3 regions of the Arthrobacter sp. 05N428_2 genome follow, and region 3 is predicted to be linked to each of the others. Evidence: riboswitches for the same ligand, from Rfam matches in the RefSeq annotation. Region 3 holds a riboswitch; each other region holds the start of a gene.

Region 1 (7,748 bases), on a different contig from region 3:
CCGGCGCAAGCGGCTCCTGAAGAACGTTTCCCTGACCGGAGGCGTGCTGCTGGCTTCGGTCGACACTGCCGGCAAGCCGGGGCTGGCCTGGCGTGCCGAGCACCTCGCTGCCGATGCCCGGAAGACCACCGCGCACCTGGCCTCCGACGCCCGGAAGACCACCGGCAAGAAACTGAAGAAAGCCGACAAGGCCGTCCGCAAGGCCGTCGACCACGCAGTCGGAGCCTAAGACGGCAATGACTGGCACCACCCCCGCCGCCACGGCCTCGTCCCTCCCGGCCGACGGCGGCCCGCTCTGGCGTGCGCCGTTCGCGGATCGTCCTGTCGACGCCACCGTCACCGTCCCGGGCTCCAAGTCGCTGACCAACCGGTACCTGATCCTGGCAGCCCTCGCGGACGGCCCGTCGCGGTTGCGGGCACCACTGCACTCCCGGGACTCGGCCTTGATGATCGGGGCCCTGCGGCAGCTGGGGGCGACCATTACCGAGGTGCCCGGCGACGGCGCCTACGGCCCGGACCTGGAAATCACCCCCGTTGACCTGGACGCCCCCACCACTGACACGGCCGTCGATTGCGGGCTGGCCGGCACGGTCATGCGCTTCGTGCCGCCGGTGGCAGCGCTGCACCGCGGCAGGACCCTGTTCGACGGCGACCCGCACGCCCGCAAACGCCCGATGGGCGCCATCATTGAGGCCCTGGCCGGCCTCGGCGTGGCGGTCGGCGCGCCCGACGGTGGCCCGGCGTCGTCCCTGCCGTTCACGGTCGAGGGCACGGGCGCGGTCCGCGGCGGTCACCTCGTAATCGATGCCAGCGCCTCATCCCAGTTTGTCTCGGCCCTGTTGCTGGCCGGTGCCCGCTTCACCGAGGGGCTCCATCTCGAACATGTCGGAAAGCCTGTACCGAGCCTGGACCACATTGCCATGACCGTGGCCGTGCTGCGCGAGGTGGGCGTCAGCATCGACGACTCCGTCGCCAACCACTGGATTGTTTCCCCGGCCCCGATCCCCGGCTTCGACCGGCGGATCGAGCAGGATCTGTCCAACGCCGGCCCCTTCCTGGCCGCGGCCCTCGCCACCGGCGGAACCGTCCGCATTCCCAACTGGCCGGCGCAGACCACCCAGGTCGGCGACCTCTGGCGCAGTATCCTCGCGACCATGGGCGCCAGCGTCAGCTTCGCGGACGGGACCCTGACCGTCACCGGCGGCCCGGAGATCAAGGGCGCCACCTTCGCCGAGACCAGCGAACTCGCGCCCACCGTCGCCGCCCTGTGTGCCCTCGCCACGACTCCCTCGACGCTCACCGGCATCGCCCACCTGCGCGGCCACGAAACTGACCGGCTCGCGGCCCTCGCGGCCGAGATCAACCGCCTGGGCGGGGATGTCGAAGAAACCGCCGACGGACTCCGCATCCGGCCCGCCGCCCTGCACGGCGGCGTCGTGCACAGCTACGCGGACCACCGCATGGCCACGGCCGGCGCCATCCTCGGGCTCGCCGTGCCCGGCGTGGAGGTCGAGGACATCGCCACGACCGCCAAAACCATGCCCGACTTCCCACAACTGTGGGCAGCCATGCTCGGCCAGGGAACCACCGCACAGAAGGACGCCGCAGTTGGCCCGCAGCACTGACTCCTGGGACGAGTCCGACGTCCGCATCAGGCCCAACAAGAAGGGCTCCCGGCCCCGCACCAAGGATCGGCCCAGCCATGACGACGCCGTCACCGGGCGGATCATCACCGTGGACCGCGGCCGCTACACCGCCGTCGTGGGCGAAGGCACCGAAGATGAACGCACGGTCATCGCCGCCCGCGCCCGGGAATTGCGCCGCAATCCGGTGGTCGCCGGGGATTTCGTCTCGCTCGTCGGCGACGTGAGCGGCGAGACCGACTCGCTGGCGCGGCTGGTCAAGATCCAGGACCGCAGGACCCTGCTGCGCCGCAGCGCCGACGACACGGACCCGATCGAACGTGCCGTCGTCGCGAACGCCGACCAGCTCGTCGTCGTCGTGGCCGCGGCGAACCCGGAACCGCGCACCGGCTTCATCGACCGCGCCCTGGTGGCCGCCTACGACGCCGGGATCGAGCCGCTGCTGCTTGTCACCAAGGCGGACGTCAAAGACCCCGCCGAACTCCTCGCCAACTACGAGCACCTCGACTTTCCGGTGATCATATCCAGGACTGCGGATTCGGCCGCGTCCGGCATCGACGCCCGCTCCGACGACGGCCTGTCTGCCCGGCTGGACAAGGCCGCGGTCTCGCAGCTGCGGGCCTGCCTGGACGGCAAGGTCACTGTCATGCTGGGCCACTCCGGCGTCGGCAAGTCCACCATGGTGAACGCGCTGACCGGGGCCGAACGGGCCACCGGCGGCGTCAACGCGGTCACCGGCCGTGGCCGCCACACGTCCTCCTCCGCGCTGGCGCTGAAGGTCAACGACGCACCCGCAGGCAGCTGGATCATCGATACCCCGGGCATCCGTTCCTTCGGGCTGGCCCACGTGGACCCGGACCGGATTCTGCGCTCCTTCCCGGATCTGGCGCCCGGCACCGAGGACTGCGAGCGGGGCTGCAAGCACGACGCGGCGGCGGTCAACTGTGGGGTGGACGCGTGGGTGCTGTCCGGCCACGCCGGGCCGTCCGGTCCGGCCCGGCTCGCGTCGCTGCGCCGGCTGCTCGGCACCGATCCGCGGATGGAAGCCCAGGAATCCAAGGAACTCGGAAGCGTCTCCTAACAACACATCGCCACAGCTTCTCCGCGGCGGGCGGCGACGTGGCCTCCCCGTCCGCGGCCGGTTTTGACGGTAGTTTGGAACCATGAGTCAACCCGCTTCGAGCTACAACGATGACCTGCGCCTTGCCCATGTACTGGCAGATTCCGTGGATTCCCAGACCATGAGCCGCTTCAAGGCGCTCGACCTTCGGATCGAGACGAAGCCGGACCTCACCCCGGTGACAGACGCCGACAAGTCCGCCGAGGAGGCCATCCGCGGCCAGCTGTCCCGGTCCCGCCCGCGTGACGCCGTCCTCGGCGAGGAGTTCGGCAGCTCCGGCCACGGCTCGCGCCGCTGGATCATCGACCCGATCGACGGCACCAAGAACTTCGTCCGCGGCGTCCCCGTCTGGGCCACCCTGATCGCCCTCGTTGATGAGGGCGAACCCGTGGTCGGCGTCGTCAGCGCACCGGCGCTGGGCAAGCGCTGGTGGGCTGCCAAGGGCGCCGGCGCGTACATGGGCCGCTCGCTGGCGGCCGCCACCCGGCTGAAGGTCTCCAACGTGTCCCGGCTCGCGGACGCGTCGCTGTCCTACTCGAGCCTGGGCGGCTGGAAGCAGCGCGGGAACCTTGACGAGTTCCTCGGCCTGACCGAGGAAGTCTGGCGCACCCGCGCCTACGGCGATTTCTGGTCCTACTGCCTCGTAGCCGAAGGCGCTGTCGACATCGCCTGCGAGCCCGAACTCAACCTCTACGACATGGCGGCCCTGGTTCCAATCGTGACGGAGGCCGGCGGCCGCTTCACCTCGCTTGAGGGCGAGGATGGCCCCTTTGGCGGCAACGCGCTGGCCACCAACTCGATCCTGCACTCGGAGGTCCTCAAGCGCCTGAACCCGGGACTCGACGACCTGCTTTGAGGGACCGTGCCGCGGGCGGGACCGGCGGCCGGATGGCGTAACACACTGCAACACACTGCGGCCATCCTTTTCCGTGCGGCGGCCATGTCCTAGGCTCGACACAGGTCACGAGTGCCAGCGCTAAACCCCGGTTTGCTGGCCGGCAACCCTCCATTCGCGGCGGGGTGCCCCGGGTGACGACCTGGCCGGTCCGGAGCGGACACGGCAAGCGCGGATCCCCTGTCAGCGGGGTCCTTTTCGAGCGAGGTCCCATGACGACTGCCACCATCCCCACCCACCCCGCCGGCCCGGAACTTTCGGAGACACGCTTCGACGCCGGCCGCCGGCCGCTGTCTGCGGTCTCCGGTGCCGAAATCCTGGCCCCGCTGATCCGGGGCGGCGAGGTCCGCTACGCGAACCTGGACTACGGCGCCTCGGCCCCGGCACTCTCCGTGGTTTCCGCCTACCTGAACGAAATCCTGCCGTACTACGCCAGCGTCCACCGGGGCGCGGGGTACGCGTCCCAGCTGAGCACCTCGGTGTACGAAAATGCCCGCAACATCGTCCGCGGCTTTGTCGGCGGCCGTCCGGACGATTCGGTGATCTTCACCCGGAACACGACCGACTCGCTGAACCTGCTGGCCGGCTGCCTGCCTGTCGCCGGCGGCCGGCACACGGGCGAGGTGCTTTACCTGGACATCGAGCACCACGCCAACCTGCTGCCCTGGCAGGGCGTCCCGCACCGCAGCGTCGTGGCGGCCCCCACGCTGGCCCTCACCCTGGCGCGGCTCCGGACGGAACTCGCCCGGGGCGGGGTAAACCTGCTGGCCGTCACCGGCGCCTCCAACGTCACCGGCGAAATCCTGCCGATCCGTGAGCTGGCTGCCCTCGCGCACGAATTCGGCGCCCGGATCGCGGTCGACGCCGCCCAGCTGGCCCCGCACCGCCGCATCAACATCGCCGCGGACGACGTCGACTACCTTGCCTTCTCCGGCCACAAGCTCTACGCCCCGTTCGGCGCCGGTGTACTGGTGGGCCGGCCGGACTGGCTCGACGCCGGAACGCCGCACCTGGCCGGCGGCGGTGCGGTGCGGGACGCCCGGTTGGACAGCGTGAGCTGGACCACCGGGCCGGCCCGCCACGAGGCCGGGTCCCCGAACGTCCTCGGCGCCGCCGCGCTGGCCCGTGCCGGCCAGGTGATCGAGGCACTCGACGAGCAGCAGTGGCACGCCCATGAAGATGCCATCCGCACCTTCCTGGTCGAGGGGCTGGGACAGATCGACGGCGTGAGCGTGCACCACATCTTCGAGGACACCGCCCTGTCGGCGGGCCCGGGGACGATCGGCGTCGTGAACTTCTCGGTCGCCGGTTACGACGCCGGCCTGGTCGCCGCGTATCTGTCCGCGGAACACGGAATCGGCCTGCGCGACGGCCGGTTCTGCGCGCACCCGCTGCTGAAGCGGCTCGGGCTGCCCGCGGGGTCGCTGCGCGCCAGCCTTGGCCTGGGGTCCCGGCTCGATGACGCCCGGCGGCTGCTCGACGGGCTGCAGGAGCTGCGGCGGAACGGCCTCGGCTGGGACTATGTCGTCGACGCCGGCCGCTGGGTGCCGGCCAACGACACCCGCAGCTACCCGCAGTGGGCACCCAACACGCCGGGCACGGCCGGCGCCGCCCCCTGCACCCTCGACTAGCACACCAGGCCGGCACCGGGAGCTGGGGCACCGCCGCCTGCTGCGTGCGGTAAATTCGGTAGGTATCCAGCTTCAGCTGCCGAAGGAGAGCGCACGTGGCACGCGGCGGCCCCAAATTGCACCATGACCGGCGGCGCGAGCTCGGCCGGAGCTTCCAGGACGGCGGCGAGCATTACGACCGGGTCCGGCCCGGCTACCCGGAGGACTCGGCCGACTGGCTGGTCCCGGCCGCGGCCCGCGACGCCGTCGATCTGGGGGCCGGCACCGGAAAGTTCACGGCGCTGTTGGTTGAACGGGGGCTGCGCACGGTCGCCGTCGATCCGTCCCTGGACATGCTCGAGCAGCTGCGCCGGGCCCTGCCGGGCGTCACCGCCGTCGAAGGCACCGCCGAACACACTGGCCTGGCCGCGCAGTCGTACGACCTAGTTACCGTGGCGCAGGCCTGGCACTGGTGCGATCCGCTCCTGGCCAGCACCGAAGTGGCGCGGATCCTGCGCCCGCACGGGGTTCTGGGCCTGATCTGGAACCAGCTCGACACCTCAGTCCCCTGGGTCCACCGGCTGTCCCGGATCATGCACGCCGGCGACGTCCACAAACCGCACTTCAAACCCCCGCTCGGCCCCGAATTCACCGGACTGGAGAGCCACCTGACCCGTTGGGAGGAGCCCGTGAGCACGCAGGACATCCTGGAACTGGCCAAGTCCCGCAGCTACTACCTGCGCGCCGGCGAGGACACCCGCGCCAAGGTGCTCGGCAACCTCGACTGGTACCTCCACGTGCACCTAGGGCATGGGGTCGGCGAGATTCTGCCGCTGCCCTACCTGACGCAGACCTGGCGCGCCGCCAAGGCCTGAGTACGCACCGCATTGCGGAGATCATTCAGCCGCGGCTATTATTTCGGTGAGCCTAACTTTCAGGTGTAGGCAGCAGGAACTTCCATCGGAGCCCGCAGTGCTGGACGTCGCCGGACACGAACCCCCGCCCGCAGGGCAGCCGCCTGCCCGCAAGGTCCGGGGCCGACGCCGCGCGCTCGTGGGCCTGCTTGGCCCGGCGTTCGTGGCTGCCATCGCGTACGTGGATCCCGGCAACGTGGCCGCCAACCTCACCGCCGGGGCAAAGTACGGATACCTGCTGGTCTGGGTCCTGGTCGTCGCCAATGTCATGGCCGTACTGGTCCAGTACCAGTCCGCCAAGCTCGGCATCGTCACCGGCAAGAGCCTTCCGGAGATCCTTGGCGAGCGGCTCAGGCCGGCCTGGCGCCGCGCCTTTTGGGTCCAGGCCGAAATCGTGGCAGCCGCCACCGACCTCGCCGAGGTGGTGGGCGGCGCGGTGGCCCTGTATCTGCTCTTCGGACTGCCGCTCCCCCTCGGAGCGATCATTGTCGGCGGCATGTCGATGGCCTTGCTCGCTGTGCAGGGCCGCAACCAGCAGCGACCCTTTGAGTTCGTCATCATGTTCCTGCTGGGCATCATCACGGTCGGGTTCCTGGCCGGGCTCGTCATCAGGCCGCCCGACCCGGGAGGCGTGCTGTCCGGCCTCGTGCCCGGCTTCCAGGGACCCGATACGGTGCTGTTGGCCGCGAGCATGCTGGGCGCCACCGTGATGCCGCACGCCATCTACGTTCACTCGGCGCTTTCCCGGGACCGGCACCGCCCGAACCCGCACCTGCACGTCCCGCCCCACGCCGTGGCCCGGCTGGTCAAGGCCACCCGCTGGGACGTCATCGTGGCGCTGGCCGTCGCGGGCATCGTCAACATCGGCATGCTGCTGCTGGCCGCGTCGACCCTGGCCGGGGAAGCAGGCACCGCCACCATCGAGGGCGCGCACGCCGCCATCACCGCCAGCCTCGGCCCGGTGGTCGGCGTGGTCTTCGCCGTCGGCCTGCTCGCCTCCGGTCTGGCGTCCACCTCGGTGGGCTGCTACGCCGGCGGCACCATCATGGAGGGCCTGCTCAAGATCAGGATTCCGTTGCTGATGCGCCGGCTGCTCACCCTGATTCCAGCAGTCGTCCTGCTCGGCGTGGGCTTCGACCCCACGATGGGACTGGTCCTCAGCCAGGTGGTCCTTAGCTTCGGGATCCCGTTCGTCCTGGTCCCGCTCGTGGTGCTGACCAGCAGCAAGCCCCTGATGGGACGGTTCGCGGACGGCCTGGCGCTGCGCACCGCCGCAATCGTCAGTGTGATCCTCGTGGTCGTACTGAACGTGGTCCTGCTGTGGCTCACGTTCTCCGGCGCAGCCGGACGGTAGGCTTGGGGCTGTGAAGACCAGTCCGCCCTCCTCCTCGATCGAGGACTACGTCAAGGTCATCTACTCCTTCACGGAGTGGCAGGACAAGCCCATCACCTCCACGCAGCTGGCCCAGCGTCTGGGCGTGGCCAATTCATCCGTCTCCGAAATGGTCCGCAAGCTCAAGGACCAGGGCCTGGTGGACCACAAGCCGTACAGCTCCGTCACCTTGA
Region 2 (7,748 bases), on a different contig from region 3:
GACCGGTGCGCTCTAGGCAAAAGGCGCGATTGGGTCTATAAATCAAGACGGTAGCTCAGCGCGCTGGCGGCCCTTCCGCAGAGGCGCCGTCGGGTGAAGTTTCACAGCATCCGAGGGGTAAACACCGCCAGAGCGCAGTGTCGGAGCCTACCCACAACAAGCAGGACCGACCATAGGAGGTCATGATGCCAGGTTTAGTTCGCATGAGCCTCGATTCGCCCGAGGAGACGCGTCCCTTTGAAGGTGGCACGGGCCAACTTCAACTCGTCAACCTCGAACAGGGCGGCGTGGGACGCGCCACATTCCTGCCCGGATGGCGCTGGTCCGAGCACGTAAAACCGATCGCCAAAACGGAGAGCTGTCAGGCCGCCCACATGGGGTATTTCGTATCCGGTCGAATGAAGGTCGTTATGAACGACGGCGAGGAAATGGAATACGGGCCCGGCGACTTCGCCACCATGGCCCCCGGGCACGACGCCTGGGTACTGGGAGACGAACCCTGTGTCGTGATCGACTGGCAGGGATTCGTCGACTACGCCAAACCCTGAAAGGCCCGGGCTTCTGACCAACCGTCCGCCGCAGAAGACGCCGAAAAGGAGCTGCCCGCGCCCGCGTAGAAACGCGGACACGGGCAGCGTGGTACCGGCTGAGCTTATTTCTTACCTGCTATTTCTTGCCTGTTACTTCTTGCCTGCGGCGATGAGGTCCGCTGTGCCCTGGGCATCGGCGGCGTCGACGTCGTGCAGCGAAACACCCCGGGTTTCCTTCAGGAAGAACACCGCGACGGCCGTAACGACGCAGGCGAGCAACAGGTAGACAGCCACCGGAACGGAGGACTTGTACTGGCTCAACAGCGCCACGGCGATGATCGGGGCAAGGGAACCCGCCACGATCGAGGTGACCTGGTAGCCGAGCGAGACGCCCGAGTAGCGCATCCGGGTCGGGAACATTTCCGCCATAATCGCCGGCTGGCCGGCGTACATCAGGGCGTGGAACAGCAAGCCAATGATGACCGCAGCGAGGATGACGAAGTCGTTGCCGGTGTCCATCATCGGGAAGGCGAAGAAGCCCCAGGTTGCACCCAGAACGGCGCCGGCCATGTACACCGGCTTGCGGCCCAGACGGTCCGAGAGGCGGCCGACCATCGGCACCACGGAGAAGTGGATGGCGTGCGCCACGAGCAGCAGGAGCAGGATCTGGGAAGTGTCGGTGTGGACGACGGTCTTGAGGTAGGTAATCGAGAACGTGACCACGAGGTAGTACAGGATGTTTTCTGCAAAGCGCAGGCCCATGGCGGTGAACACGCCGCGGGGGTAGCGGCGGAAGACCTCGGCGACGCCATAGCCCTTCTGGCCCTCTTCAACCTCTTTGCGTGCCTCCAGGAAGATCGGGGCATCCTGGACCTTGGTCCGGATGTAGTAGCCGATCAGCACGATGACGGCGGACAGCCAGAACGCAACCCGCCAGCCCCAGCCCAGAAAGTCCGCGGAGGACAGCACGGCGGAGAGGATGAACAGTACGGCGGTGGCGAGCAAGTTGCCCAGCGGGACGGCAGACTGCGGCCAGCTGGCCCAGAAACCGCGGGACTTGCTGGGGCTGTGCTCGGCGACGAGGAGGACGGCGCCGCCCCATTCGCCGCCGACGGCGAAGCCCTGGGCGAAGCGGAGGAACACCAGCAGGGCCGGTGCCCAGTAGCCGACCTGCGCAAAGCTCGGGAGGCAGCCCATCAGGAAGGTCGAGACGCCGACCAGGATGATGCTGAGCTGCAGGAGCTGCTTGCGGCCGAACTTGTCACCGAAGTGGCCAAACACGATGCCGCCGATGGGGCGGGCGATGAAGCCGACCGCGTAGGTCAGGAAGGCGGCAAGGATTCCGTCCAGCTCCGTGCCGGAGTTGGGGAAGAACATCTTGCCGAACACCAGGGTGGCGGCGGAGGCGTAGAGGAAGAACTCGTACCACTCAACCACCGTGCCGGCCATCGAGGCCGCCACTACCTTCTTCAGACCCGACAACTCGACTTCGGGCTCTGCTGCGCGCCTCGCGGCGGCGTTTTCCGTACTCATTGGGACTCCTTCGATGTCTCCGTCGACACCCCTGTGAACCTGACGCTTGTGTGAGTTATGACACACAGCTTTTATCCTCAACGAGTATGGACTGCCATCGCCGCAGGCTCAACGACCATTCGCGCAGAGCCCGTCTGCAAAAATGCACAGCCGACGACGCCGCCGGCTAGCCGAAGAAGCTCTCCCGCAGTTGATCGCTGAGCTGGCCGATCTCGGTCAGGAAGCCGTCATGGCCGATCGGAGCCTCGATCACATGCACCGGAACGTCTCCCGGCAGGGCGTCGGCGAGTTCACGGGACTGGGCCGGGAAGTACAGCCGGTCCGAGTCCACGGCGGCCACGAGGAACTCAGCGGTGGCCCTCGAGAGGGCCTTCTTAAGGCTTCCGCGGCCGCGGCTGATGTCGTGGCTCATCAGCGCCTCGGTGATGGCGATGTAGCTGTTGGCATCGAAGCGGCGCACGAGTTTGTTGCCCTGGTGGTCCAGGTAGCTCTCCACCTGGTAGCGGCCCCGGCCGGCCAGCGACCCGGCTTCGAGCGGGGCCTCGGCCGGCTGCGGCTTCCGCCCGAAGCGGCCGTCCAGTTCGGCGGCGGAACGGTAGGTGATGTGGGCGATCCGGCGGGCCAGGGCCAGACCGGCATGCGGTTCCGGGCCGCCGTAGTAGTCGCCGCCGTTGAAGTTGGGGTCCTGGCGGATGGCCAGGGTCTGGGCCTGGGCGAACGCAATCTGCTCGGCCGTGCTGCTGGCACCCACCGAGATCACGGCGCAACGCCGGACCCGTTCCGGGTAACTGACCGCCCATTCGAGGGCGCGCGCTCCCCCGAGGGAACCGCCCAGTACGGCGTGCCAGCTGCCGATCCCCAGGGCGTCCGCGAGGCGGGCCTCGGCGGCGGTGCTGTCCCGGAGGGTGACCAGCGGGAAGCGCGAGCCCCAGGGCCTGCCGTCCGGTGCCGGCGTCGAGGGCCCGGTGGAGCCGTAGCAGCCACCAAGGATATTGATAGAAACCACGAAGTACCGGTCCGTGTCCACGGGCGCGCCGCGGCCAGCCAGCTGCTCCCACCAGCCCGGTTCCTCGCCGGCACCCCGGGTGACATGGGTGTCTCCGGTCAGGGCGTGCTCGATCAAGACCGCGTTGGAGGCGTCAGCATTGAGCGTTCCCCAGGTCTCGTAGGCGAGCGTGACATCCGGCAGGGTGGCGCCGGATTCAAGGGCCAGGGAGCCGATCCGGTGGTGGCGCACCGTCCCGTCCGGGACGGACGCGGCCCCTGTGCCTTTCGTCGTTTGGTGGCCCGTCACGTCATGGCCCGTCGCTTCGCGGCTGGTTGCTGTGCTGTCGGGTGCACCCGTGCGGGCGGCGGCAATCGTCATGTGCGGACCTATCTTTGCGCTTGCCCGCCGTCAGCTGACCGACAGGCCAGGTCTTCACCCGGGGCACCCCGCCGCAGGAGGAGGGTTGCCGGCCAGCAAGCCGGGGCTGTCGCTGGCACTCATGACCTGCCCCGAGTCTACGAAACACGGCCGGGCAAGCGCGAAGATTGTGACGGCTGTGTGACCTCAGGCGGTTTTGGCCGCCCGGAAGCCGGCGTCAAGGTCAGCGACGATGTCGTCGATGTGTTCCAGCCCCACTGACAGCCGGACCAGGCCGGGGTTCACCCCGGCAACCGTCTGCTGTTCGGGCGAGAGCTGGCTGTGCGTGGTCGACGCCGGGTGGATGACCAGGGACCGCACGTCACCGATGTTCGCCACGTGGGAATGGAGTTCGAGGGCATCGACGAAACGTTTGCCGGCCTCCGCTCCGCCGGCGATGTTGAAGGCCACGACGGCGCCGGTACCCTTCGGGCCGTACTTGCGCCCGCGCTCGTACCAGGGGCTGGACGGCAGTCCGGCGTATGCGACGGATTCGACGTCGTCCCTTGCCTCCAGCCATTCGGCCACCTTGACGGCGTTGGCGACATGGCGCTCCACCCTCAGGCTCAGTGTCTCGATGCCCTGGGCGATGAGGAAGGCGTTGAACGGCGAGACGGCCGAGCCGAGGTCGCGCAGCAGCTGGACGCGGGCCTTGAGGATGAAGGAGAGGTTTGCGCCCAGCGCCCCGTCGGCTCCGAGGTCGCGGGCGTAGACCAGGCCGTTGTACGTGGGGTCCGGGGTGTTGAAGCCGGGGAAGCGCTCGGGGTCCTTGCCGAAGTCGAAGTTGCCGGAGTCCACGATCACGCCGCCGATCGCGGTGCCGTGGCCGCCAAGGTACTTGGTGGCCGAATGGACCACGACGTCGGCGCCCCATTCGATCGGCCGGATCAGGTAGGGGGTGGAGAGCGTGTTGTCCACGATCAGCGGTACCCCTGCCCGGTGGGCCACGTCCGCGACGCCTTCGAGGTCCAGCACGTCCTGCCGCGGGTTGGAGACCACCTCGCCGAAGAACAGCTTGGTGTTCGGCTGCACCGCGTCCCGCCACTGGTCCAGGTTGTCCGGGTCTTCCACAAAGGTCACCGAGATGCCGAACTTCTTCAGTGTGTGCGCCAGCAGGTTGTAGGTGCCGCCATACAGGCTGGGGCTGGCGACCACGTGGTCCCCGGCTTCGGCGATGTTGAGGATGGCGAAGGTTTCGGCGGCCTGCCCCGAACTCAGGAGGAGTGCGCCGAGGCCGCCTTCAAGGCTCGCGACCCGCTGCTCCACCGCATCCTGGGTGGGGTTGCCGATCCGGGTGTAGATGGGGGCGAGTTCGGCGAGGGCGAAGCGGTTGGCCGCGCTTTCCGCACTGGGGAAGACGAACGACGTCGTCTGGTAGATCGGGAGCGCCCGGGCTCCGGTGGCTGAATCCGGCTCCTGGCCGGCGTGGATCTGGCGGGTTTCAAAGGACCAGGCGTTGGACATTGGAGAGCTCCTTGTGACTGGGCACAGGCCGTCCGTGGCCCTGGGGCCCGGCCGGCTCTGGCGCCGCGCTTGCCTTCCGGCGGACGCCGGTTGGCCAGGTCTTCACCCGGGGCACCCCACCGCGCAGGAGGGTTGCCGGCCAGCAAGCCGGGGCTCGATGCTGGCGCTCATGACCTGGCTTCAGTCTAGGAAGGCCCCCGGGCGTCTGGATAGCTTTATGACGAAGATGAAGCCGCGCCCCACGTGCAGCCCCGCCAAGCGCCCGCGGGCGCCGGAAAGTGGTGCCGCACCGGGCTGACGCCCGTCGCCCTCGGCCCGCGAAAATGACATCCCATCACGGTTAGGATGCCCTAAGCTGAGAGCCCCATCACAAAGTGCCAAGATGATGGCATGCGCATGGATCACGTCTCTTACGCCTGTGAACAAGATGGCTTGGCTGCCACCACCAAACGTATTGCGACCGCCCTCGGTGTCGAAGCCGTCAAGGGCGGGGTACACCCCCGTTTCGGGACCCGCAACATGATTATTCCGCTCGCCGGACACAAGTACCTGGAGGTCGTGGAGGTCCTTGACCACCCCGCTTCGGACAAGGCCCCGTTCGGCCAGGCCGTACGCGCCCGCTCGGCCGCCGGCGGCGGCTGGATGGGCTGGTGCGTCGAGGTTGACGACCTGGCCCCCTTCGAGGAGCGGCTGGGCCGCGCCGCCGTCAATGGCAACCGCAAGTTCCCGGACGGCCGCGAACTGGTCTGGAAGCAGATCGGCATCCTGGGCCTGATCGCGGATCCGCAGGTCCCCTACATGCTCAAATGGGAGGGCGACCCCGCGTTGCACCCTTCCCACGCGTATGAGAGCAGCGTCAAGATGTCTGAACTCACCATCGCGGGCTCGGCCGAGCGCGTCACCGAGTGGCTGGGCGTCCCCGTGGAGAAGCCGCTGGAGGACGTCGCTGTCAACTGGCTGGCCCCCCGCGGGACGCCGGGAATCATGTCCGTCACTTTCGAAACCGCCTCCGGGGCCGTCACCATCTGACGCCTTCGGTCCACCAAACTTCGGCCGCCAGCAGCGGGTGCCAATGATGCCACCCGCCGCCGGCGGCCGAAACCCTTTAACCCGGCGGGTTGGCCCGGCAGTCCATCGACTCAGCCCAGGCCGATCGCCTTGCCGAAAAGGCTGAAGCCGACGAAGGCGACGGTGTCCAACACCGCATGCGCGATCACCAGCGGCATCACCCGGCGGGTGCGCGTGTAGATCAGGGCAAAAATGACGCCCATGATGGCGTTGCCGATGAACGGCCCGAAGCCCTGGTACAGGTGGTAGCTGCCGCGCAGCATGGAGCTGGCGAAGATGGCCAGCGGCATGCCCCAGCCGAACTTGCCGAGCCGGTCCAGCAGGTATCCCACCACGATCACCTCCTCCACGATCCCGTGCCGGATCGCGGAGAGGATGAGCACCGGCACCGTCCACCAATAGGAGTCCAACGCGCTGGGGATGATCGCCGTAGTTATTCCCAGCGCCCGGCCGGCCGCGTAGAGGCCCAAAGACGGGATCCCGATCAGCGCGGCGAGGCCCAGTCCCTGGACCAGGTCCTTGCCGGGACGGGCGAAGTTGAAGCCCAGTTTCCGGAACGCCGAGGTGCCCGTCCTGGCTGTGAAAGTGCCGCCGGCCGGGTCGGCGGGGCCGGCGGGGCCGGCGGCCCGGTGTTCGGTCAGGAAGTAGATCACCAGCACCACCGGGACCAGGGCGAAGATGATGTCCAGCAGCTGGTAGGTGAGGTCGAAGTATTCGCGGCTGCTCTGCGAGCGGTTCAGCGTCGACGTGCCCTGCGCCAGCGGCGCCCTGGTCATCTTGTCCAGCAACTGCACCACCGAGTACACCGCCGACTGGCCCAGGGACAGCCCCAGGACGATCCAGACTTCTAGCCGCAGCCGACGGCGGGAGGGAACCAACATGCTTCTATCTTGCCTGCCGTTTCAGGGAGTTGACTGCAAGTGCCTATGCTGGGGGCGTGAGTGCGCCCGGGAAAATATTCATGATCCGGCATGGCCAGTCCGCCGCCAATGCCGACACGTCGATTTACAACCGGGTGCCCGACTACCGGATCCCGCTAACCCCGCTCGGTGTAGAACAGGCCACGGCGGCCGGCGAGCAGCTCCGGCGCGAGCTCGACGGCCAACAGGTGTGCGTCTATGTCTCCCCCTACCTCCGGGCCTACCAGACCCTGGAGGCACTCCGGCTGGGCTCCCTCACCGAGCGCGTGATCGAGGAGCCGCGGCTGCGCGAACAGGACTGGGCGAACTTCCAGATCGCCGGCGACATCGAGGACCAGAAGGAGCTCCGCAACGCCTACGGGCACTTCTTCTACCGCTTCCGCGAGGGCGAATCCGGCTCCGACGTCTATGACCGGATCTCCTCCTTCATGGAGACCCTGTACCGGCACTGGGCCAGGCCGGACTACCCGCCGAATGCGTTGTTTGTGACGCACGGGCTGACCATGCGGCTGTACTGCATGCGCTGGTTCCACTGGTCGGTGGAGTACTTCGAGTCGCTGAACAACCCGGACAATGCGGAGATCCGTACTCTACTGCGCACCCCGCTGGGCAAGTACGAACTGGACAAGCCGTTCAGCCAGTGGGAGGACCGCCGGGTGGACGAGACCGTTCTGGACGCCCCGCCGATGGTGTTCTAGCGGGCGCGGACGCCGGCGCGCCAGACGGCGTGGGTCAGGGGCATCCCCGGCCGGTACGCCAGGTGGGTGGCGGACGGGGCGTTGAGTAGGTGCAGGTCCGCCCGGTGGCCGACGGCAATCGAGCCGACCG
Region 3 (7,748 bases):
CTGCACGGCGACGGCAGCCATAAGGTATCCCTGGATAAAGCCATCAAGACCATGCGAGAAACAGGAGCGGACATGAAAACCAAGTACAAGGAAACCTCGCGCGGGGGCCTCGCCGTGAACGTCATCGAGTGCTGAACGGTGACGGTTATCCAGTCTGAAGCGTCAGCGGCCGGGCCGCAGGTGGTGGAGCACGTACTCACCCTCGATTGCCCCGAGCAGAAAGGGATTGTGCACGCTGTTTCCGGATTCTTGCTGGAACACGGCTGCGACATCCTCGACATCAAGCAGTACGGGGAACGCTCCGAAGGGCATTTCTTCATGCGCGTGCACTTCTCCTCGGAGGGGGACGCATCCACGGCAGAACGGCTGAGGGCGGCCTTCCCCGCGGTGGGCGACCGGTTCGCGATGAACTGGCAGCTGGAGCGGCACGGTTCGAAACGCAGGGTGCTGATCATGGTGTCCAAGTTCGGCCATTGCCTCAACGACCTGCTGTTCCGGGCCAGGATCGGGGAATTACCGGTCGAGGTGGTGGCTGTTGTCTCCAACCACACCGACCACCAGACGCTCGTCGAATGGCATGGCATCCCGTTCTTCCATGTGCCGGTCACGGCCGCCACCAAGCCTGAGGCGGAACAGCGGCTCCTAGACCTCGTCGAGGAGTTCGACGTGGAGCTGGTGGTGCTGGCCCGCTATATGCAGGTCCTCAGTGATGACCTGACCCGCCGCCTGGACGGCCGGGCCATCAACATCCACCATTCGTTCCTGCCCAGTTTCAAGGGCGCCAAACCGTACCACCAGGCGTACGCACGCGGCGTGAAGACAGTCGGCGCCACCGCGCACTACGTCAACGCGGAGCTCGACGAAGGGCCCATCATCTCCCAGCAGGTGGTGGAGGTGGACCACACCTACGGCCCCGAGGACCTGGTGGCGGCCGGGCGGGACACCGAATGCAAGGCCTTATCCAATGCGGTCCGCTGGCACTGCGAAGGCCGCGTCATCCTGCAGGGCAACCGGACCGTGGTGCTGCGCTAGTTCCCGGTAGCGGGCGCTGAGAGCACCCGGTAGCCGGCGCGGCGTACCCGCCGGGTCAGTTCCGCGTCCACGCCTGCCGGGTCTTCCCGGAACGGCCCGACGTCCTCCAGCACGGATCGGCGGAAGGCCCGGATGTTGAGCGCCGGCATCCGGGCCCGCAGCCGGTTCAGCTTCGCCGGCCGCCGGTGCCCGCAGACCGCGCCGGTGCGCCTGTCGCCGAAACCCTGGAGCATCCGTTTGACAGTGTGCCGGGCCAGGATGCCGTCCGCGTCGACGAGCATCAGGACCTCGCCGGTGGCGTGCTGAAAGCCCAGGTTCAGGGCGGCAGCCTTACCGGCGCGGGCCTGCCGGACGACCTTGATCCGCAGGTCCGCGGCGGCCATAGCCAGCATGAGTTCGGCCGTGGTGTCGGCGGACCCGTCGTCGACCAGCACCACTTCGTAGCGGTCGTAGCTGGTGAGCTGGATGGACCGCACACAGTCCTCGATGTCGCCCGCCCGGTTGAAGGCGGGGACAATGATCGACACCGTGGGCCATTCGTCCAGCAGGGTGGGCGTGCCGCGTCGGCGGCGCAGCGCGGCGCTGACCTCAAACCGCAGCGACATTGGCATGCGTCGCCGGGCTCTGCCGGAAGGACGCCGGGTTGAAGGAAGGCAGCACGAAGGAGGCCAGGACGGCGTCGAGCAATTCGGGTGCGAGCGCGCTGTGGGCGCCGAACCGGGCGCTGACTTCGAGCACCACCGGGGTCCCGTCGGCGCGGCGCCGGACAACGACGCCGACCGGGCCGGTCAGGCCCAGCACGCGGACCGCCGCCATCGCTACATTCCCCACGTCGACGGCCTCTCCTGCCTCAGCCCGGCGGGCGCCCGCCGCGTTAGCCACCGCCCCTTGGGCCGCTTCCGTGTTCTCGACCACGACGACGAACGGCGCGGCGCTGTTGTGCGCCGGGGTGCCGAAAACCATCGGACCGTACTCAGTTCCCGGGATGAATTCCTGCACTATCTGGCCAGCCGGCAGATGGTGCCAGTCCACCTCCGCGCTGCCGTCGACGACGACCGCCCCGCGCCAGCCGCCCGCGACGCGGGGCCGGACGACCACCGGGCCGCCCAGGGCGTCCATGGCGGCGTCGGCGCTGGCGAAGTCCCTCGGCACGCCGAATCGGGGGACGGGCACACCGGCCGACTGCAGCTGCCAGGCGGTGTACAGCTTGTCGCCGGCGAGCGCCACAGGACCCGGTTCGCCGATGACGACGCGGACGTCGGGACCGAACCCGGCGCGGAACGCTGCCAGCTGCGGCAGTTCCTCGCTCACGGTGGGAATGACGAGGTTGACGTCTTCGGCGGCCACCAGCCGGCGGAGTGCAGAGACCAGTTCCGGGTCCGAGGCCCCTGGGACACGAACACCGGTGATGCCCGAGCCTGCCGGCAGCTCGCGGATGTCGGTGCCCAAGACGGGAATGCCCCGTTCTTTGAGCTGGGCCGCTATGGCGTGTCCCGCGGCGCCCCCGGCCCCGGTAACCAGCGCGCGGGGCTTCACAGGTGGCCCTCTTGATGAGACGTGAGCATAAGAATCCAATTCCTTTGCTGAAGTTCCGGCCGCCCCAGTGCTGCGCCGGACAAATTGGTGGATGGAGGTGCCCCCTCAGTAAAAGGGACGTTTCTATCGGATAGCCCGAGTAGGGGCTACCCGAATCTGCCCCGAGGGCCCCGCCGCGCGGCTCGGGCGCTACTGGGGTTGATCCGGGGGCTACCCGAGGCGCTGTCTTGGAATGCCGCAAGCCCGCGGACCGTGACCTCACATGACGCCGGCCCCGGTGCCGGGCGCCGTCGTAAGTGTTAGATTTTTTGTGAGTAATGAGCCCCGGCGACAAGCCCTGACTTGCCGGGCGGCAACCCTCCTTTCGCGGCGGGGTGCCTCAGGTGAAAACTCGGCAATCGACCATTCGAGCTGCAAGCGTGAGAGTAAGGAGACCCGTCATGCCCGACGCGTCCGCGCCCGCTGTGCCCGGCACAGCCGCCGCCCCGTCCCCGGCCGTTCCCGGTCCGGGCACAGAAAAACCACTGGCCTACCGGCTGTTCACCGGCCCCGATGACCGCAGCTTTTGCGAACGCATCTCGGCCGCACTGGCCGACGGCTACGTCCTGCACGGCAGCCCCGCCGTCACGTTCAACGGCAGCACCGTCATAGTGGCCCAGGCCGTCGTGCTGCCGGCGGCAGTCGCGGCCGGCAGCGGCGGCAGCGGCGGCTTCGACGGCGGCTTCGACGGCGGGGACCAGGCATGAGCTACGCCGGCGATCTGAGTCCGCGCCAGGCCTGGGCCAAACTTGGGGCCGGCGCGACCCTGGTGGACGTCCGCACCGCGGCGGAATGGGAGCAGATCGGCATTCCGGTCACCGCGTCCGCCGCCGACGGCCGCCGGGATCCGCTGTTCATCCAGTGGAGCCTCGCCGGCGGGACCCCCAACCCGAACTTCCTGGAGCAGCTCCGCCAGCAGGCGCCAGCGGCCGACGCCGAGCTCCTCTTCCTCTGCCGCTCCGGAGTGCGCTCTGTCGCCGCCGCCAACGCCGCCGCGGCCGCCGGCTTCACCGCCTACAACGTGCTGGAGGGCTTCGAGGGCCAACCGGACGAGACCGGCGCCCGGACTGTAAACGGCTGGAAGAACCGCGGCCTCCCCACCCACGGCGGAAGCACTAAATGAGCTTCAATCCCGACGCCCAGGGCTGGAGCCCGGAAACCCAGGCCGTCCGCGGCGGCCTCGACCGCACCGGGTTCCAGGAAACAACCGAGCCGATCTTCCTGAACTCCGGCTTCGTCTACGAATCCGCCGCCGCCGCGGAACGCGCCTTCACCGGCGAGGACGAGCGCTTCGTCTACTCCCGCTACGGGAACCCCTCCGTAGCCACCTTCCAGGAACGGCTCCGGCTCCTGGAAGGGACCGAGGCGTGCTTCGCCACGGCGTCGGGCATGTCCGCGGTCTTCACCGCGCTCGGGGCGCTGCTCGCGGCGGGCGACCGCGTGGTCGCGGCCCGGTCGCTCTTCGGATCCTGCTTCGTGATCCTGAACGAGATCCTGCCGCGCTGGGGGGTGGAGACGGTCTTCGTGGACGGCCCGGACCTCGAACAGTGGCGGGCGGCGCTGTCGGTGCCGACCACCGCGGTGTTCTTCGAGTCGCCGTCGAACCCGATGCAGGAGATCGTGGACATTGCGGCCGTGAGCGAACTGGCGCACGCCGCCGGCGCCACGGTGGTGGTCGACAACGTCTTCGCCACTCCCCTGCTGCAGCGTTGCGGCGAGCTCGGCGCCGACGTGGTCGTGTACTCCGGCACCAAGCACATCGACGGCCAGGGCCGGGTGCTCGGCGGCGCGATCCTGGGCACCAAGGAGTTCATCGAGGGCCCGGTCAGGCAGCTCATGCGCCACACCGGTCCGGCCCTATCCGCCTTCAACGCCTGGGTTTTAAGCAAGGGCCTGGAAACGATGGCCCTGCGGGTAAGCCATTCCTCGGCCTCCGCGCTGCGGCTGGCCCAATGGCTCGAGGAACAGCCGGCCGTGAGCTGGGTCAGGTACCCGCTGCTGGCGTCCCATCCGCAGTACGAGCTGGCCGCCCGGCAAATGAAGGCCGGCGGCACCGTGCTGACTCTCGAGCTTGCGCAGTCGCCCGGGCGCTCGGCGAAGGCCGCCGCCTTCGCGCTGCTGGATGCGTTGCGGATCATCGATATCTCCAACAACCTCGGCGATTCCAAGTCGCTGATCACCCATCCGGCCACCACCACCCACCGCGCCATGGGGCCCGCCGGGCGTGCCGCGATCGGCCTCAGCGACGGCGTCGTGCGCCTGTCGGTGGGCCTGGAGGACGTCGATGACCTGATCCGCGACCTGGGGCAGGCGCTCAAGCAGGTCTAGCCGCGGCCAGGCCTAGCCACGGCGCACCCGTGACAGCACCGGGGCCGGTTCCGCAGCAGTGTCGGCGTCGGCGCCGCGCAGCGTGACGCGCACGGCGTGGGCGACGACGGCGGCCAGGCCGGCGTCGTCGGCGGGGTTGTCCAGCCCCGGGGCGCGGAGTGCCTGCCGCTGCAGCTGTGAACCCGTACCGTTCGCCAGGATCCGGTCCACGCCGCGGCGGGCCAGCTCCAGTTCCCCCTGCTCGGCGAGGACGGGCGCCAGGAACTCCACCAGCGCGTGCACCACCTCGGCCGCCGGCGCCGGCCGGAAGCTCCCGAAGTCCAGCAGCTTGCCGCGCAAGCCGCAGTTGCTGGCCTGCCAAGCCGCCATCTTCAGCAGCACCGTGGGCACCGGAGCGGGATCCACGCCGTCGCGCCACTCCCGGCTGGCTGACTCCACGAGGGCGCGCACCAGCACGGCGATCAGCGCGGCATCCTCCGCGCGCAGGCAGACGTCCGCAACCCGGACCTCCACGGTGGGGTGATAGCGGGCCAGCCGGGCATCGAAATAGACCATGCCCTCGTCAAAGAGCACCCCGGTCTCCAGCAGCCGGGAAACGACGCGCCGGTACATTGCCACGCTGCCGAAGATCATGGAGGGCCCGGCCGCCGGCCAGCGGTTCCACGCCTGCGTGCGGTAGCTTTCGAAGCCGGTCACCGTACCGTTCCAGAACGGCGAGTTGGCGCTGATCGCAATCAACACCGCCAGTTTGTCGCGGATCCGGTCCAGGACTGCCACGCCTTCCTCAGGGGAGCCGATGCTGGTGTGGACGTGGAAGCCGCAGGTGAGCTGTTCCCGCACGGTGAGGCCGAAGCGTTGCTGCATGCTGGCATACCGCGGCTTGGGCGTCGTGTGGGTGGTGGATGCCCGGGGCGACGTGGCCAAGGCGGCCACCCGGGCGCCGAGGACGCGGGCGGCTTGGTCCGTGAAGGCGCGGGACTGCCGGATCTGATGGAGCAGCCCGCCGTAATCCAGGCACGGCGCCGTCTGGGTCTCAATCTGCTCCAGCTTGAGCTCGAAACTGAAGCTCGACTCTTCGTGAGCCGGTTCCGCCGCGGCGGACTGCTCGACGTCGGGCGCAGGCGCGCCGGACGTCGGGGACGGTTCGACGTCGGGCGCAGGCTTCAACCCGCGCAACAGCGCATCGGCCAGCGCCAACGGAACCCCGGTGGCGGGGTCCACGATCAGGAGCTCCTCCTCGACGCCAAAGGTGCGCATGCACCTATTGTCCTCAGCACCCGTCCCGGCGCGCTACCCCAACCCGAGGCTCAGGCGATTCAGTCTTGGAAATACTCGATCTTCGCGCCGATGGTGTTGAGCCGCTCGGCCAGGTCTTCGTAGCCGCGCTCGATCACGTAGATGTTGCGCAGTTCGGACACGCCCCGCGCGGCCAGCATGGCCAGCAGCAGGCATGCGGCCGGGCGCAGGGCCGGCGGGCAGCCGACTTCCGCCGCCCGCCACTTGGTGGGCCCGTTGACGTAGATCCGGTGCGGGTCCAGGAGCTGGACCTGGGCTCCGAGCTTATTCAGCTCGGTCAGGTAGATGGCCCGGTTCTCATACACCCAGTCGTGAATCATCGTCTGGCCGTGCGCGTTGGCGGCAATAACGGCGAAGAACGGCAGGTTGTCGATGTTCAGGCCGGGGAAGGGCATCGGGTGGATCTTGTCCTCGGGGGCCCGCAGGTCCGAGGGCTTGGTGGTGACGTCCACCAGCCTGGTGCGGCCGTTGCGGGCGACATATTCCGCGGAGACCTCCAGTTGCTGGCCCATCTGCTCGAGCGTGGCCAGTTCGATCTCCATGAACTCAATCGGGACCCGGCGGATCGTGACTTCCGAGTTGGTCACAATCCCGGCGGTGATCAGGCTCATTGCCTCGATCGGGTCCTCGGACGGAAAATACTCGACATCGGCGTCGATGGACGGGCGGCCGACGATTTTCAGCGTCGTGGTGCCCACGCCGTCGATCTGGACGCCCAGCATCTGCAGGTAGAAGCAGAGGTCCTGGACCATGTAATTGGGGCTGGCATTGCGGATAACCGTGCTGCCGCAGCGGTGGGCGGCGGCCATGATCGCGTTCTCGGTCACGGTGTCGCCGCGCTCGCTCAGCACAAAGGTCCGGTCGAGGCCGTCCGACGGCGGGGCCTGGACGCTGTAGAAACCGGACTTCGCCTCGACACTGAGTCCGAACTGCCGGAGCGCCTGCATGTGCGGCTGCACGGTGCGGGTGCCGAGGTCGCAGCCACCCGCGTAGGGCAGCCGGTACTGGCTGGACTCATCGAGCAACGGGCCCAGGAGCATGATGACGCTGCGGGTGCGGCGCGCGGCTTCGACATCCATCGAGTCGAGGTCCAGCACCGCGGGGCGGCGGATCTGCAGGTCGGTCGCGTTGAGCCACGTGCATTCGACGCCGATGCTGGTCAGTACCTCGACGATCCGGTTGACCTCCTCAATCCGTGCCAGCCGCCGCAGGACGGTGGTGCCGCGGTTGATGAGGCTGGCGCACAGCAGGGCGACGCCGGCGTTCTTGCTGCTGTTGACGTCCACCGCGCCAGAGAGGGTGCGGCCGCCCTCGACCCGGAGGTGGGTCATCTGCGGCCGGCCGACCTTGACGATGCTGCGGCCGAAGATCGATTCAAGCCGCTGGATCATTTTCAGGCTCAAGTTCTGCTTGCCCTGCTCCATCCGGGCGATCGCGCTCTGGCTGGTTCCCAGCTCGGCGGCCAGCCGTCCCTGGGTCCAGCCCTTCTCGCCGCGGGCATCCCGGAGCACGGCGCC

Evidence for each region. Region 3 has a riboswitch for S-adenosylmethionine ahead of AC1DGI_RS14715 (DUF1737 domain-containing protein). Riboswitches for the same ligand answer to the same signal wherever they lie in the genome.
Region 1: another riboswitch for S-adenosylmethionine. It lies ahead of AC1DGI_RS05205 (aminotransferase class V-fold PLP-dependent enzyme); the one in region 3 lies ahead of AC1DGI_RS14715 (DUF1737 domain-containing protein).
Region 2: another riboswitch for S-adenosylmethionine. It lies ahead of AC1DGI_RS07245 (bifunctional o-acetylhomoserine/o-acetylserine sulfhydrylase); the one in region 3 lies ahead of AC1DGI_RS14715 (DUF1737 domain-containing protein).

Annotation. Positions count from the first base shown of each region.
Region 1 covers NZ_JBFTMR010000004.1:80,273-88,020, forward strand. Annotated here, with positions in the region: gene AC1DGI_RS05185 (DoxX family protein) at 1-229, shown strand, start outside; gene aroA (3-phosphoshikimate 1-carboxyvinyltransferase) at 237-1,625, shown strand; gene rsgA (ribosome small subunit-dependent GTPase A) at 1,609-2,724, shown strand; gene hisN (histidinol-phosphatase) at 2,807-3,619, shown strand; SAM riboswitch class IV at 3,723-3,836, shown strand; gene AC1DGI_RS05205 (aminotransferase class V-fold PLP-dependent enzyme) at 3,871-5,289, shown strand; gene AC1DGI_RS05210 (class I SAM-dependent methyltransferase) at 5,385-6,143, shown strand; gene AC1DGI_RS05215 (Nramp family divalent metal transporter) at 6,241-7,536, shown strand; gene AC1DGI_RS05220 (metal-dependent transcriptional regulator) at 7,547-7,748, shown strand, end outside.
Region 2 covers NZ_JBFTMR010000005.1:106,903-114,650, forward strand. Annotated here, with positions in the region: gene AC1DGI_RS07230 (cupin domain-containing protein) at 204-548, shown strand; gene AC1DGI_RS07235 (MFS transporter) at 681-2,063, opposite strand; gene metX (homoserine O-acetyltransferase MetX) at 2,230-3,429, opposite strand; SAM riboswitch class IV at 3,441-3,556, opposite strand; gene AC1DGI_RS07245 (bifunctional o-acetylhomoserine/o-acetylserine sulfhydrylase) at 3,616-4,932, opposite strand; SAM riboswitch class IV at 4,993-5,107, opposite strand; gene AC1DGI_RS07250 (VOC family protein) at 5,323-5,961, shown strand; gene AC1DGI_RS07255 (CPBP family intramembrane glutamic endopeptidase) at 6,072-6,881, opposite strand; gene AC1DGI_RS07260 (histidine phosphatase family protein) at 6,962-7,618, shown strand; gene hutI (imidazolonepropionase) at 7,615-7,748, opposite strand, start outside.
Region 3 covers NZ_JBFTMR010000014.1:32,694-40,441, forward strand. Annotated here, with positions in the region: gene AC1DGI_RS14695 (L-serine ammonia-lyase) at 1-135, shown strand, start outside; gene purU (formyltetrahydrofolate deformylase) at 139-1,032, shown strand; gene AC1DGI_RS14705 (glycosyltransferase family 2 protein) at 1,029-1,637, opposite strand; gene AC1DGI_RS14710 (ATP-grasp domain-containing protein) at 1,621-2,568, opposite strand; SAM riboswitch class IV at 2,882-2,994, shown strand; gene AC1DGI_RS14715 (DUF1737 domain-containing protein) at 3,009-3,314, shown strand; gene AC1DGI_RS14720 (rhodanese-like domain-containing protein) at 3,311-3,730, shown strand; gene AC1DGI_RS14725 (O-succinylhomoserine sulfhydrylase) at 3,727-4,935, shown strand; gene AC1DGI_RS14730 (glutamate--cysteine ligase 2) at 4,948-6,192, opposite strand; gene AC1DGI_RS14735 (UDP-N-acetylglucosamine 1-carboxyvinyltransferase) at 6,252-7,748, opposite strand, start outside.